Regions from separate parts of the Clostridium celatum genome, predicted to be linked through region 1. Evidence: predicted binding sites of a transcription regulator. Region 1 holds the regulator's gene; each other region holds the start of a gene.

Region 1 (4,302 bases):
CTTAAATGTAAATAATGATACATTATCATAATCATTATTTTTTATATCATCTGCAATTAATAAATTGTAAATTGATAATATTTCCTTTGCATCATTAATAGTATTAACATTTACTAAAGCAATAAATGAACTAGTTACTATTATTAATGCAAATACTACAGTAATTACTACTGATGTTATAATTCTTTTCTTCATTATTTATAAATTAGGGTTAAACCTATACCCTACTCCTCTAATAGTTTCTATAAATTTAGGATTTTTATCATCTGACTCTATTTTTTTTCTTAAATATCTAATATGAACATCTACAGTTCTTGTTTCTCCAATATATTCATAGCCCCAAATTTTATCTAATAAAGTATCCCTTGTTAAAATTTTACCTTTGTTTCTAATTAAAATTTCAAGGAGTTCAAACTCCTTTAGTGTTAACTCTAACTTGTTATTTTTTATAAGTACCTCTCTTTTTTCAAAGTCTACAGTTAAATCACCAAAAACTAAAACATTTTCCTCAGACTCAACAATAGAAAATCTTCTAAGTACAGCTTTAACTCTAGCAAGCAATTCTCTTACTGAAAATGGTTTTGTTATATAATCATCTGCACCAAGTTCTAATCCTAATATTTTATCAATCTCTTCACTTTTAGCCGTTAACATTATTATTGGCGTATTCATAACTTCCTTAGTACTTCTTATTTCCTTACATACATCATATCCATCTTTTCCTGGAATCATTAAATCAAGTAAAATTAAGTTTGGTCTTTCCTCTAATACAATTTTCATTGCATCTATTCCATTATTGGCACTTAAAATTTTATATCCATTACTTTCTAAGTTGTAACGTATAAGTTCTGCTATATGTTCCTCATCATATACTACTAATATTTTTTCATTTGCCATTATTATCACCCCATAATTTATTTTATATATGCAAAGGAAAATAACCTTCCATAAGTTCCATTACTCTTTCTGTATGAGAATAATTTTTCTTCTTCTTCACAGTGTGTACATATTTTTAGAGAATATATGTTGTTTTCATTTATTCCTATTGATTTCAGACTTTCTTCTATGCATAATTCCATACTTAGATTTCTTCCATTAAAAAGTTTTTCCTTAGGCACATTAAATTTTTCAATAAACTTCTCTTTTAATTCTTCTGAAATTTCATAACAGCACTGTCTAATATGAGGTCCTATATAAACTTTTATATTATTTACATCTGAATTAAAATTAGTAATCATTTTATCTACAGCCTTTTTACTTATCTCATTAAAAGTTCCTTTCCATCCACTATGAATGGCACTTATAACATTTTTCTCTTCATCCACTAAAATAACTGGAACACAATCAGCTGTAAAAGCTCCTATTATAACACCTTTTTCATTTGTTATTATGGCATCTCCTTCATTTTCAATAAAATCTTTAATTTCTTTTTTATAACTAATAACATTATCACTATGAATTTGATGTAAATATTGAACTTCATCTACATTAAAATCTTCTTTTAATGAAAATAAATTTGCCATACCCTCTTCAGTATTTCTATTAAAACTTCTATGATTTTTAGCATTTGAAAATACTATATTTATTTTTCCATTCTCTAAAACCCAAAAATCTTTATATTCCTTTAAATCTTTAACATATATATAATTCATTTTTCACCTCTAAAATATTCTTATTTTATTTTAACATCTATTAACTACTTTTTCTATTTACTAGCTATATGTTTTAACCTACTTTTAACTTTTCTACTACAATATTAAAGTTTTAGCTTCTTATAATTAATACTTCTATTTAAACACGAAAAAGAGTTGTGTTTTATATTACCACAACTCTGTAAATATTCTATTATTTTGTCATTAAACCTTTTATCTCATCTAAAAAAGTATTAATATCCTTAAATTCTCTATATACAGATGCAAATCTCACATAAGAAACCTCATCAAGTTCTTTTAGTCTATCCATAACCATTTCACCAATTACTCTTGATTCAATTTCAGTAAGCATATTATTCGAAATAGTTTTTTCTATGTCTTCTGCTAATTCCTCTATTTGCTTTCTAGATATTGGTCTTTTTTGACAAGCTATAATTAGTCCATTAACTATTTTTTCTTTATTAAAGTTTTCTCTTGTAGAATCTCTTTTAATTACTAGTATAGGAATATCTTCAATCTTTTCATAAGTTGTGTATCTTCTTCCACACTTAGTACATTCTCTTCTTCTTCTAATTGTTGTATTATCATCTGTAGCTCTAGAGTCTACAACCTTACTTTCATAAAAAAAACAAAAAGGACATTTCAAGTAAATCACGCCTTCCTCTTATTTAGTATATGAACATTATACAATTTTTTAGTTGTTTTTTCTATATTTTATTTTCATCTAAGTTAAGTTCTATACCAGATGCATCTACTAACAATACATCAACACCAATTTTTATTACTTTTTCCCAAGGTATTTCTATATCATCTTCTTTAGAAAACCATCCCTTCGTTGCACCTGCCAACAGTATAGCTGTTATTTTTTGCTCATTAATATCAATTTTATAATCCTTTGTATACCCTAATTTACAGCCAGTGGATATATCAATAACCTCCATACTTCTAATAGCATTTACAGAATATAAAATTAATTCGTCTTCCATTTTTTAATCCCCCTCATTATAAAATATATTATTGATTAATAAACTTTAATCTCTTCATATTTATTACTTTATATAATATAACCTACTCTAAATAGGATTTTTTACTTTATATTTAATCTTTATTTTTCATTGCAAATATTATCCTTTAATTTAAATATATTTAATAATTATTTATATAATGCTAAATATAAAAAAAATAGGACTCATAGAGTCCTATACATATTTTCTCATGTGTTTTAATGCTGTTTTTTCTAATCTTGAAACTTGCGCTTGAGATATACCAATTTCATCTGCAACTTCCATTTGAGTTCTTCCATTAAAAAATCTTAATGTTAAAATTAGTTTTTCTCTATCATTCAATTTTTTCATGGCTTCTTTAATTGATATATTTTCAAGCCAGTTATCATCACTATTTTTAGAATCACTTATTTGATCCATAACATAAATTGCATCTCCACCATCATGATAAATTGGTTCAAATAAAGAAACAGGATCTTGAATTGCATCTAAGGCAAATACTACATCTTCTCTTGGTATATTTAATTCTTTTGCAATTTGTGAAACAGTTGGCTCTTTGTTATTATCCTTAACTAGTTTATCCCTAACTAATAACGCTTTATAAGCTATATCTCTCAATGATCTACTTACTCTTATAGAATTATTATCTCTTAAATACCTTCTAATTTCTCCTATTATCATAGGTACAGCATAAGTTGAAAACTTTACATTTTGACTCAAATCAAAATTATCTATAGCCTTCATTAATCCTATACATCCAACTTGAAATAAATCATCGACATTTTCGCCTCTATTATTAAACCTCTGGATAACACTTAAAACTAGCCTTAAATTTCCTTTAATAAAGGTTTCTCTAGAACTCGTATCACCCTCCCTCATTTTTAAAAGGAGTTCTCTTTTCTCTTTTTCTTTAAGTACTGGTAGTTTGGAAGTATTAACTCCACAAATCTCAACTTTGTTAACAATCAAAGTTACTCACTCCTTCGGAAGTAATAACATACTGCATTTAAAATTATTTCCTTAAGAGTATTCTTTTATACTAAAGACAACCTAAATCATTTTATTAATTTCTTTTTTTAATCTATTTATTATCTTTTTTTCTAACCTAGATATATAAGATTGAGAAATGCCTAAAATGTCTGCAACCTCTTTTTGAGTCTTTTCACTATTACCTGCTAAACCAAATCTTAATGTCACTATTTCCTTTTCTCTATCATTTAAATTTCTTAAAGCTAAAAATAATAACTGCTTATCCACTTCATCTTCAATCAAATTATAAACAGTATCATTTTCTGTCCCTAAAATATCTGATAATAATAATTCATTTCCATCCCAATCAATATTTAGAGGTTCATAAAATGACACTTCTGCTTTTACCTTGCTATTTCTTCTTAAATACATTAATATTTCATTTTCTATACATCTTGAAGCATAAGTCGCAAGCTTTATTTTTTTATCTGGTTTAAAAGTATTTACTGCCTTTATTAAACCAATGGTCCCTACTGAAATTAAATCTTCAACTCCTACTCCTGTATTTTCAAATTTTCTTGCTATATAAACAACTAATCTTAAATTTCTCTCTATTAATATATTTCTTATTTCATCTCCACCACTCTCAAGCTTTTCAACTAGCTTTTCCTCTTCAT
Region 2 (4,302 bases), on a different contig from region 1:
TGTGGAGAAAAGAAAGAAGAGGCATTTACAGGAGTAAAAACTGCTGAAATCGCTGGAGAAAAAGATACTACAATTGCAGAAGTAACATTTGAAAATGGAACACCAGTATCTGTAAATATAGATACAAAAAACGCTGATGGAACAATGAAGTCAGAAGCTTCAGCTTCAGGTGAATACGACATGAAGAATGACGGAAAGAAATGGCATGAACAAATTGATTTATTAGAAGAAGCTATAGTTGAAAACAACTTTGACTTAAGCAAAATAAACATAACTGATGAAGAGGGACATACAGATGCAGTATCTGGAGTTTCAATCAAAGTTAAGTCTTATGTTGATGCTGTTCAAGAAGCTTTAGATCAAGCAAAATAAGAGTATTTTAATAATAAAAATGGATTCGTTATGAATCCATTTTTTTTTATTAAAATACTTAAATTAATAATATTTTAATTTAAGTATTTTCTAAAAGAAGTTTAATATTTTCTTCAATAAAAGATATATTTTTTTTTAATTAAAGGTAATGCATCTTTTTTATATGTAAGAAAAATATTATAAGATATATAAGGAAAGTTTTTAAGTTCTACTTGCTTCAATATACCATTAAATAATTCTTCTTTAACACAAAGTTTAGGTAATAGTGTTATTGAAGGAGTAGTTAATAAATAATTTGTTATTACATGTACACTTGAAGTTTTTAAAATAATATTTTCAGGATTAACTAAATCTTTAATATAAGATTCTATATTAACTTCATCTTTTAATAATAAGAAAGGAAGCTCATTAACATTATTTATAGAGGAAGAGCTACTAACTAGAACTAATTCATCATTACCTAAATGGATAGAAGATAAGTCAGGGTCATCTAGCTCTATACTACCTATACTTATATCACATATATTATTTATTAGGTCACTATAAATATTTGACTTTGTTTTATTAGCTATATCATAAGAAAAATTATTAAAAACTAAAGAAAGCTTAGGAAGTAGCTTTGGAAAAATATATGAAGCTGATAAACAAGTAGTTTCAATTATTAAATTATTTTTTTCTAACTTATTTTTTTCTAGTTCAGACAAAAGATTTTCATACAATTTTATAATTTTATCAGAATATTTTAAAATTATTTCTCCTTCTGGAGTTAACTCTACACCTTTATTACTTCTTTTAAATGCAGTAACACCAAGATTTTCTTCAATCTTAAATAATTGTTGACTAAGTGCTGACTGAGATATATGAGAAGCATTTGCTACTTTAGAAATACTTTTTAATTTTGCAACAGCATGGAAGTATTTGAATCCATCAATGTTCATATAAACTCCTCCCAGTAAGAATTATGACTCTATTTATTATAATAAATAAATAGAATTTTATCATAAATTGTAGAAATAACACAATAAAAATTTTATTATGTAATATTATTAAATATGCCATGAAATTTGATAAATTAAAGAGAAAATTAAAGTTATAATAAGAATAATATTGAAAATTTAGAAATATGAAAAGTTCAATATATTGTATTGAACTTTAAAAAGTAGTACAATATGTAGTAGATTTTTAGAAAAAACTATTTAGAAAGACGATATTTTTTATTCGAAAAATATTGAAAATTTTTATTTATATATGATAATTAAGGATGGGGGAATTTTATAAAATAGCTATTAAAATGGAGAAAAATAATAGAAAATAAAAGATTATTTTAAATAATGGTTCTTAAGGGATTATGAAAAACTTTATTTGTTAGTGTATAATTAGCCTTTAAATTAATAATTGTTTTTTATTAATAATAGGTATTTAAAATATGCTTAAGTTTAGGAGTGGTATTAATTGAAAGTAATAAAAAGGGATGGAAGTACAGTAGAGTTTGATAAAAGCAAGATAAGGGAAGCAATCTCAAAATCTATGAAAAACGGAAGCGGTATTTATTTAGGGGATATTGCAAGATTAATTGCAAATGATGCAGAGAAGCATTTTAGTAAACAAAATGAAATAGCAACTATATATAAAATAGAGAAATATGTATATGATAGACTAGTTCATTACGGACAAGCAGAAACGGCAAGAGCATATGAAGGATATAGAGCTGTTCAAGAGTTTAAAAGAAATACTAACACTACAGATGATAGTATATTAGAATTGCTAAGTAGAAAAAATGAAGACGTAATGAAGGAAAATTCAAATAAAAATCCTGTAGTATCTGCAACACAAAGGGATTTAATTGCAGGGGAAGTATCTAAAGATATTGCAAGAAGAAAGCTTATACCAGCTCACATAGTTCAAGCACATGATGAAGGGGCGATTCATTGGCATGATATGGACTATAGTATATCACCAATGTTTAACTGTTGTTTAATAAACTTAGAAGATATGTTTACTAATGGAACAGTAATAAATGAAAAATTAGTGGAAGAACCTAAGAGTTTTGGTACAGCATGTACAGTAGCCACTCAAATAATAGCTCAAGTTTCATCTAATCAATATGGTGGACAGAGTATAACTATAAAACATTTAGCTAAATATCTTAAAGTTACAGAAGATAAAGCTTATAAGCATTATATGGAAATACTTAATGACGAAACACTAGCTAAGAAGTTAGCTAAAGATATGAAGTTAAAGGAACTTAAAGATGGAGTTCAAACTATAAGATATCAATTATCAACTTTACAAACGACTAATGGACAGGCACCATTTAGTACAATCTATTTAGAAATAGAAGAAGGCCATGAATATGAAGAAGAAATGGCGATGATTTGTGAAGAGATGATAAAACAAAGACTTGAAGGAATGAAAAACTACAAAGGTCAAGAAATTGGAGAAGCATTCCCTAAGTTAGTTTATTTATTAGATGAACATAATTGTCTTGAAGGAGGCAAATATGATTATATAACTAAGCTTGCAGCAAAATGCACAGCTAAGAGATTAGTTCCTGATTATCAAAGTGCAAAGATAATGAGAGAGAATTATGAAGGAAATACTTTCCCACCAATGGGGTGTAGATCACACTTAAGTCCATGGAAAGATGGAGAGAATAATTATAAGTGGTATGGAAGATTTAATCAGGGAGTAGTTAGTTTAAATTTACCACAAATAGGAATAATAGCAGATAAGGATATGGAAATGTTCTGGGAAATGCTAGATCAAAGATTAGAACTTTGTAAGAATGCATTATTAACTAGACATAAAATGTTACTTGGAATAACTTCAGACTCAAGTCCAATACATTGGCAACATGGAGCTATAGCAAGACTTGAAAAAGGTGAAAAGATAGATAAACTATTAAAAGATGGTTATTCTACGCTTTCACTTGGTTATGTTGGTATAGCTGAAATGGTTCAAGTTATGCTTGGATGTTCGCATACAACTCCAGAAGGAGAAAAGTTTGCTTTAGAAGTAATGCAACATATGAAAGATAAATGTGATGAATGGAAGAAAGAAACAGGTCTTGGATTTGGTCTTTATGGAACTCCAGCAGAAAGCTTAATTTATAGATTCTGTAGAATAGATAAAGCTAGATTTGGAGAAATTGAAAATGTAACTGATAGATTATATTATACAAATTCATATCATGTTCATGTTTGTGAAGAAATTGATGCATTTAGCAAGCTTAAATTTGAATCACAATTCCATAGCATAAGTAATGGAGGATGTATTTCCTATATTGAAGTACCTGATATGAATAAAAATATTGAAGCAGTTGAAGACATAATTAACTTTATATATCATAATGTTCAATATGCAGAAGTTAATACTAAATCAGATCTTTGTTATAAATGTGGATTTAATGGCGAAATGCAATTAGATAAAGAAAGCTTAACTTGGCACTGTCCATCATGTGGGAATGATGATGAATCAGAATTACAAGTTATGAGAAGAACATGTGGATATATCGGAAGTTCTTATTGGAACAAAGGAAGAACAGCTGAAATTGGAGATAGAGTTCTTCATCTATAATTAAGTTAGAAGTAAAGAGTTAAAGGTTAAAGAATAAGAAAATTCATTTAACTTTTAACTCTTAATTATTAATTAGGAAAAAAGAGGTGTTCATGTATGAAATATGCTAAAATTAGGAAGTTGGATGTAACAAATGGGCCTGGAATACGAACAACACTTTTTGTAAGTGGATGTACTCATAACTGCAAGGATTGTTTTAATAAGGAACAACAGGATTTTAATTATGGTGAGGAATTTACTAAAGAAATTGAAGATGAATTTATAGAATATACTAAAGCTAGACAGATTAAAGGTGTTAATATATTAGGTGGAGAGCCAATGCAGCAAGTTAAGGATAATACTTTATTAAACTTG
Region 3 (4,302 bases), on a different contig from region 1:
AGCACCTGTATAATCTAATATCATTCCCTTCATTTAAATACACCATCCTAAATAAATTTTTATTAGTATTTACAAAAAGGAAAATAAAAATACATCCAGACAAAGTGGATGTATTTAAGATATGAATATATTTTATAGATATAAGTCTCTATATACAATTTGAAAGACTTTTAATGATTCTTCAATTTTATGTTTAAGAAGTTCTTTTCTATTATTAAATTCAACTTCTCCAAGTGGTGTTAGAGAATAAAGTTTTTGAAATTTCTTTTTCGGATCATCCCATTTCCCAATTACTAATCCTTCTTTTTCTAATTTTTTTAATAAAGGATATATTCCACCTGTACTAGGTGTCCATAAGCCATTAGTTTTTTGAGAAACCTTAGTTGAAATTTCATTTCCGTTAGTAGGTCCTGATTTTAATATATAAAGAACATAAATAGGTAATAAACCTTTTGTAAAAACCTGACCTACAGCTTCTTTTTCTTTTTGAACTTTTTTTAATTCTGCAAGTTTAGCTTTGTATTCGTCATGTAATCTTTTTTCTTCAGCCTTTAAATCTTCAATATTGTTAAAATCAAAATCCTTCATAGTTTACTCTACCGATTTAACAGAGAAACCTATTAATCCAGGGCCACCGTGAACTCCTAAAGCTGGACTGATTTCTGCTATTTTTATAGATACTATGTTAGGTAAATCTTTTAAGCTATTCATGTACTTTATTGCTTCATCTTCACAACCTGCATGAAGTACAGCAACTTCACATTTACCTTTTTCAAGGTATCCCTTTAATAACTCAGTCATTTTTGATAAAGATTGTTTTCTACCTCTTACTTTAGCAACGTTATAATATACACCATTTTCGTCTGTAGTTATTATAGGTTTAAGGTTTAACAATTCTCCAACTGTTCCGGCAACTCTACCTATTCTACCACCTTTTTTTAGATATTCTAATGTATTTATTGTAAAGTATCCAATAACTCTTTCTCTTATCTTAGGTAATGTTTCGATAATTTCTTCAAAGGTTTTACCTGCTTTTATAAGTTTAGCTGTTTCTATGACTATTTCACCTTGAGGATAAGCTAATATTTTTGAGTCATAAACGTAAGAAGTAAGTTTTGGATGGTCTTCTAACGCTAATCTTAAAGCATTAAAGCTTCCAGAAAGTCCACTTGAAATAGAAATAGCAATTACATGAGTATATCCTTCTTCTTCTAATTTATTTAAAATATCTTCAATGTCTTGAGCACTAGGAAGAGAGGTTTTTGGAACTTCTTTTTCTAAGTTTTCATATACTTGCTTTGGTGAAATATCCACTCTATCTCTATAATCACCAGTAGAATAAATTATTCTAAGTGGTAATAAATTTACATTGTTTTCCTTCAACACATCTAATGTAAGATCACAAGCACTATCAGTTATTAAGGCAATCTTTTGCATAAAATTTCCTCCACTAATTTAATTATTTATTATATTAAGTATATCATATTCGATATCATTATCAATAGTGATAATTAAAATACTATCACTATTGATAATGATGTATGATTTAAAAAATAGACTTGGAAATAAAAGTAAAAAGGTGTAGAATGTATAATATATATTTGCAATATACACAATATATTGTATTAGGAGAGTGATATTATGCTATATGTAGTGAAGAGAGATGGGAGAGAGGTTAAATTTAACTCTCAAAAAATTAGTAATGCAATAAAAAAGGCTAGTAATGAAATTGGAGAAAAACTCAAAGAAAGTCAAGTATTGGAATGTACTCAAAAGGTTATTAACTATATAGAGTGTGAGAAAAAAGAAAAGATTTCTGTAGAGGAAGTTCAAAATTTAGTTGAAAAAGCGTTAGTTGAAAGTGGTTATAAAAATATACAGAGAGCATATTCATCATATAGAAAAGAAAGGACAAGAGTTAGAGAGATTAAATCAGATTTAATGAAAGTCATTAATAAAATAGGAATAGAAACAGATAGGGATAATGCTAATGTGGGAAATAATTTTAGCTCTAAATTATTAAGAATAGCATCTGAATCAAATAAATGGCATAACTTATATAATATGCCCAAGTATTTAGCTAAGGCTCATGAAATTGGAGAAGTATATTTTCATGATTTAGATTCATACAATTTAACAATTAATTGTCTTCATATACCAACAGGAGAAATATTAAAAAAAGGCTTTAACACTGGATATGGAACTATAAAGCCACCTAAACGTATAGAAACAGCAGCAGAGTTATCTTGTATATTACTTCAATCAACTCAAAATGATATGTTTGGAGGTCAATCTCATCCAGATTTTGATAATGATATGGCAGAATTTATTGAACCAACAAGAGAGGAAATAAGAAAAGAGTTAAAGTCTTATGGAATCGAAGGGGAAAAGCTAGAAAGTTTAATTGAAGAAAAATTAAATGATAGAGTTCATCAAGCTATGCAAGGTGTTGTTTATAATTTAAATACTATGCATTCACGTGCAGGTTCTCAAGTGCCTTTTTCTTCTATAAATTTAGGTATACCAAATTCGAAAGATGCAGCTTTAGTATGCGAAGTATTTTTACAAGAATATTGTAAGGGCTTAGGAAAAGGAGAACAACCTATATTTCCTAATATAATTTTTAGAGTTAAACAAGGAGTTAATAGGGAGCCAGAAGATCCATATTATTATTTATACAAATTAGCGTGCGAAGTTGCATCTAAAAGAATGAATCCAACTTTTATGAATATAGATGCAGACTTTAATAAAGAATTTTATGACAAGGGATATATGCCAGCTACTATGGGATGTAGAACATACTTAATGAAAAACATTAATGGTGAACCAGGATGTAAAGGAAGAGGAAATATAGCACCAATAACTATTAATTTACCTAGAATAGGAATAGAAGCTAATAATGATATAGATAAATTTTTTGAAATATTACAAGAAAGATTAGTTTTAGCTAAAGAAGCTTTACTTCATAGATATAGTGTTCTTAAGAATTTAAAAGTTAAAGATTTACCTTTTGTTGCAGGACAGGGATTAATGAAGGGTTCAGAAAATTTATCTTCAGATGACTCAATTGAGCCTGTTTTGAAGCAAGGAACATGGGGAATTGGATTTATTGGTTTAGCAGAAGCTCTAATTGCTTTAATAGGAGAACATCATGGAGAAAGTCAAAGAGCAAGAGAATTAGGATTGAGAATTGTTAGTTTTATAAGACAGTATACAGATAAATTAATTGAAGAAACTAGGCTTAATTGGAGTTGTTATGCTACTCCAGCAGAAGGATTATCAGGAAAATTTATAAAACATGATAAAAGGATATATGGAATAATAAAAGGTGTTACAGATAAGGATTATTATACAAATAGCTTTCATATTCCAGTAAGCTATAGCATTTCAATAAAAGATAAGATAGAAATAGAAGCGCCGTATCATAAGCTTTGTAATGCAGGTCATATATCTTATATAGAAGTTGACGATTCACCATCTCCTGAAGTTATCATGGATATAATAAATTATGCTTATAAAAATACAAACATAAGCTATATAGGAGTAAATTTTCATATTAGGTATTGTAAAGATTGTGGAGAAAGCTTAACAAGTAATGAAAGTAAGTGTCCAAAGTGTAATAGTAGAGATATTCAAGGTATATCAAGAGTTACTGGATATTTAAGTCTAGATGAAAGATTTGGACCAGGTAAATATGAGGAAAGAATAGATAGGAGATCTCACACAGGAAGTTATAAAAATAATTATGAAATAATATAAATATAATAATTGCAGAGTAAGAACTTTTAATCTTACTCTGTAATTATTATATATTAATCTTAATGTGAATGAATGGTGAGTAAAAATATATTGCAAAAATATATTTAAAACAAATATAACCACCAAATAAATAGAAAAAAATGAAATATTTCTTATAAAACTTTCAATTTTTAGAAAAAAGATACATTTAACCTTGTGATAAAAAAAGCTATATGATAAAATAATTAGAAGGAAATAAATGTAATTGGGGAAGTGGAATAGCCCCAATTTTTTATAACTAAATTTAATTTATGTACAATTTATTAAAAAGGGGGCTAAAAAATGGCTATAAAAAGTATCAGTGGCGATAAAGATATATATATAGTTGATACAACCTTGCGAGATGGGGAACAAACGGCAGGAGTTGTTTTTGCAAATGAAGAGAAAATAATTATAGCAGATATGCTAAGTGAACTTGGGGTTGACCAACTAGAAGTAGGAATTCCTACAATGGGTGGTGATGAAAAAAATGCAATTAAGGAAATTGTAAAAAGAAATAATTAT

Evidence for each region. Region 1 encodes NrdR, which represses ribonucleotide reductase genes. Its sites were predicted from a motif close to CACNANATNTNGTG; they were not measured.
Region 2: nrdD (anaerobic ribonucleoside-triphosphate reductase) is a predicted target of NrdR. The motif match lies at 1,536-1,549, and genes of this name have one in related genera.
Region 3: nrdD (anaerobic ribonucleoside-triphosphate reductase) is a predicted target of NrdR. The motif match lies at 1,612-1,625, and genes of this name have one in related genera.

What each region holds. Positions count from the first base shown of each region.
Region 1 covers NZ_JAJKGM010000001.1:183,522-187,823, reverse strand. Annotated here, with positions in the region: gene LPC13_RS00770 (HAMP domain-containing sensor histidine kinase) at 1-195, opposite strand, end outside; gene LPC13_RS00765 (response regulator transcription factor) at 199-897, opposite strand; gene pgeF (peptidoglycan editing factor PgeF) at 915-1,652, opposite strand; gene nrdR (transcriptional regulator NrdR) at 1,846-2,298, opposite strand; gene LPC13_RS00750 (YlmC/YmxH family sporulation protein) at 2,360-2,638, opposite strand; gene sigG (RNA polymerase sporulation sigma factor SigG) at 2,852-3,625, opposite strand; gene sigE (RNA polymerase sporulation sigma factor SigE) at 3,707-4,302, opposite strand, start outside.
Region 2 covers NZ_JAJKGM010000030.1:19,420-23,721, forward strand. Annotated here, with positions in the region: gene LPC13_RS12065 (hypothetical protein) at 1-372, shown strand, start outside; gene LPC13_RS12070 (LysR family transcriptional regulator) at 486-1,310, opposite strand; gene nrdD (anaerobic ribonucleoside-triphosphate reductase) at 1,825-3,948, shown strand; gene nrdG (anaerobic ribonucleoside-triphosphate reductase activating protein) at 4,045-4,302, shown strand, end outside.
Region 3 covers NZ_JAJKGM010000009.1:87,478-91,779, forward strand. Annotated here, with positions in the region: gene LPC13_RS06200 (hypothetical protein) at 1-33, opposite strand, end outside; gene LPC13_RS06205 (PadR family transcriptional regulator) at 133-588, opposite strand; gene LPC13_RS06210 (DegV family protein) at 592-1,437, opposite strand; gene nrdD (anaerobic ribonucleoside-triphosphate reductase) at 1,642-3,759, shown strand; gene nifV (homocitrate synthase) at 4,081-4,302, shown strand, end outside.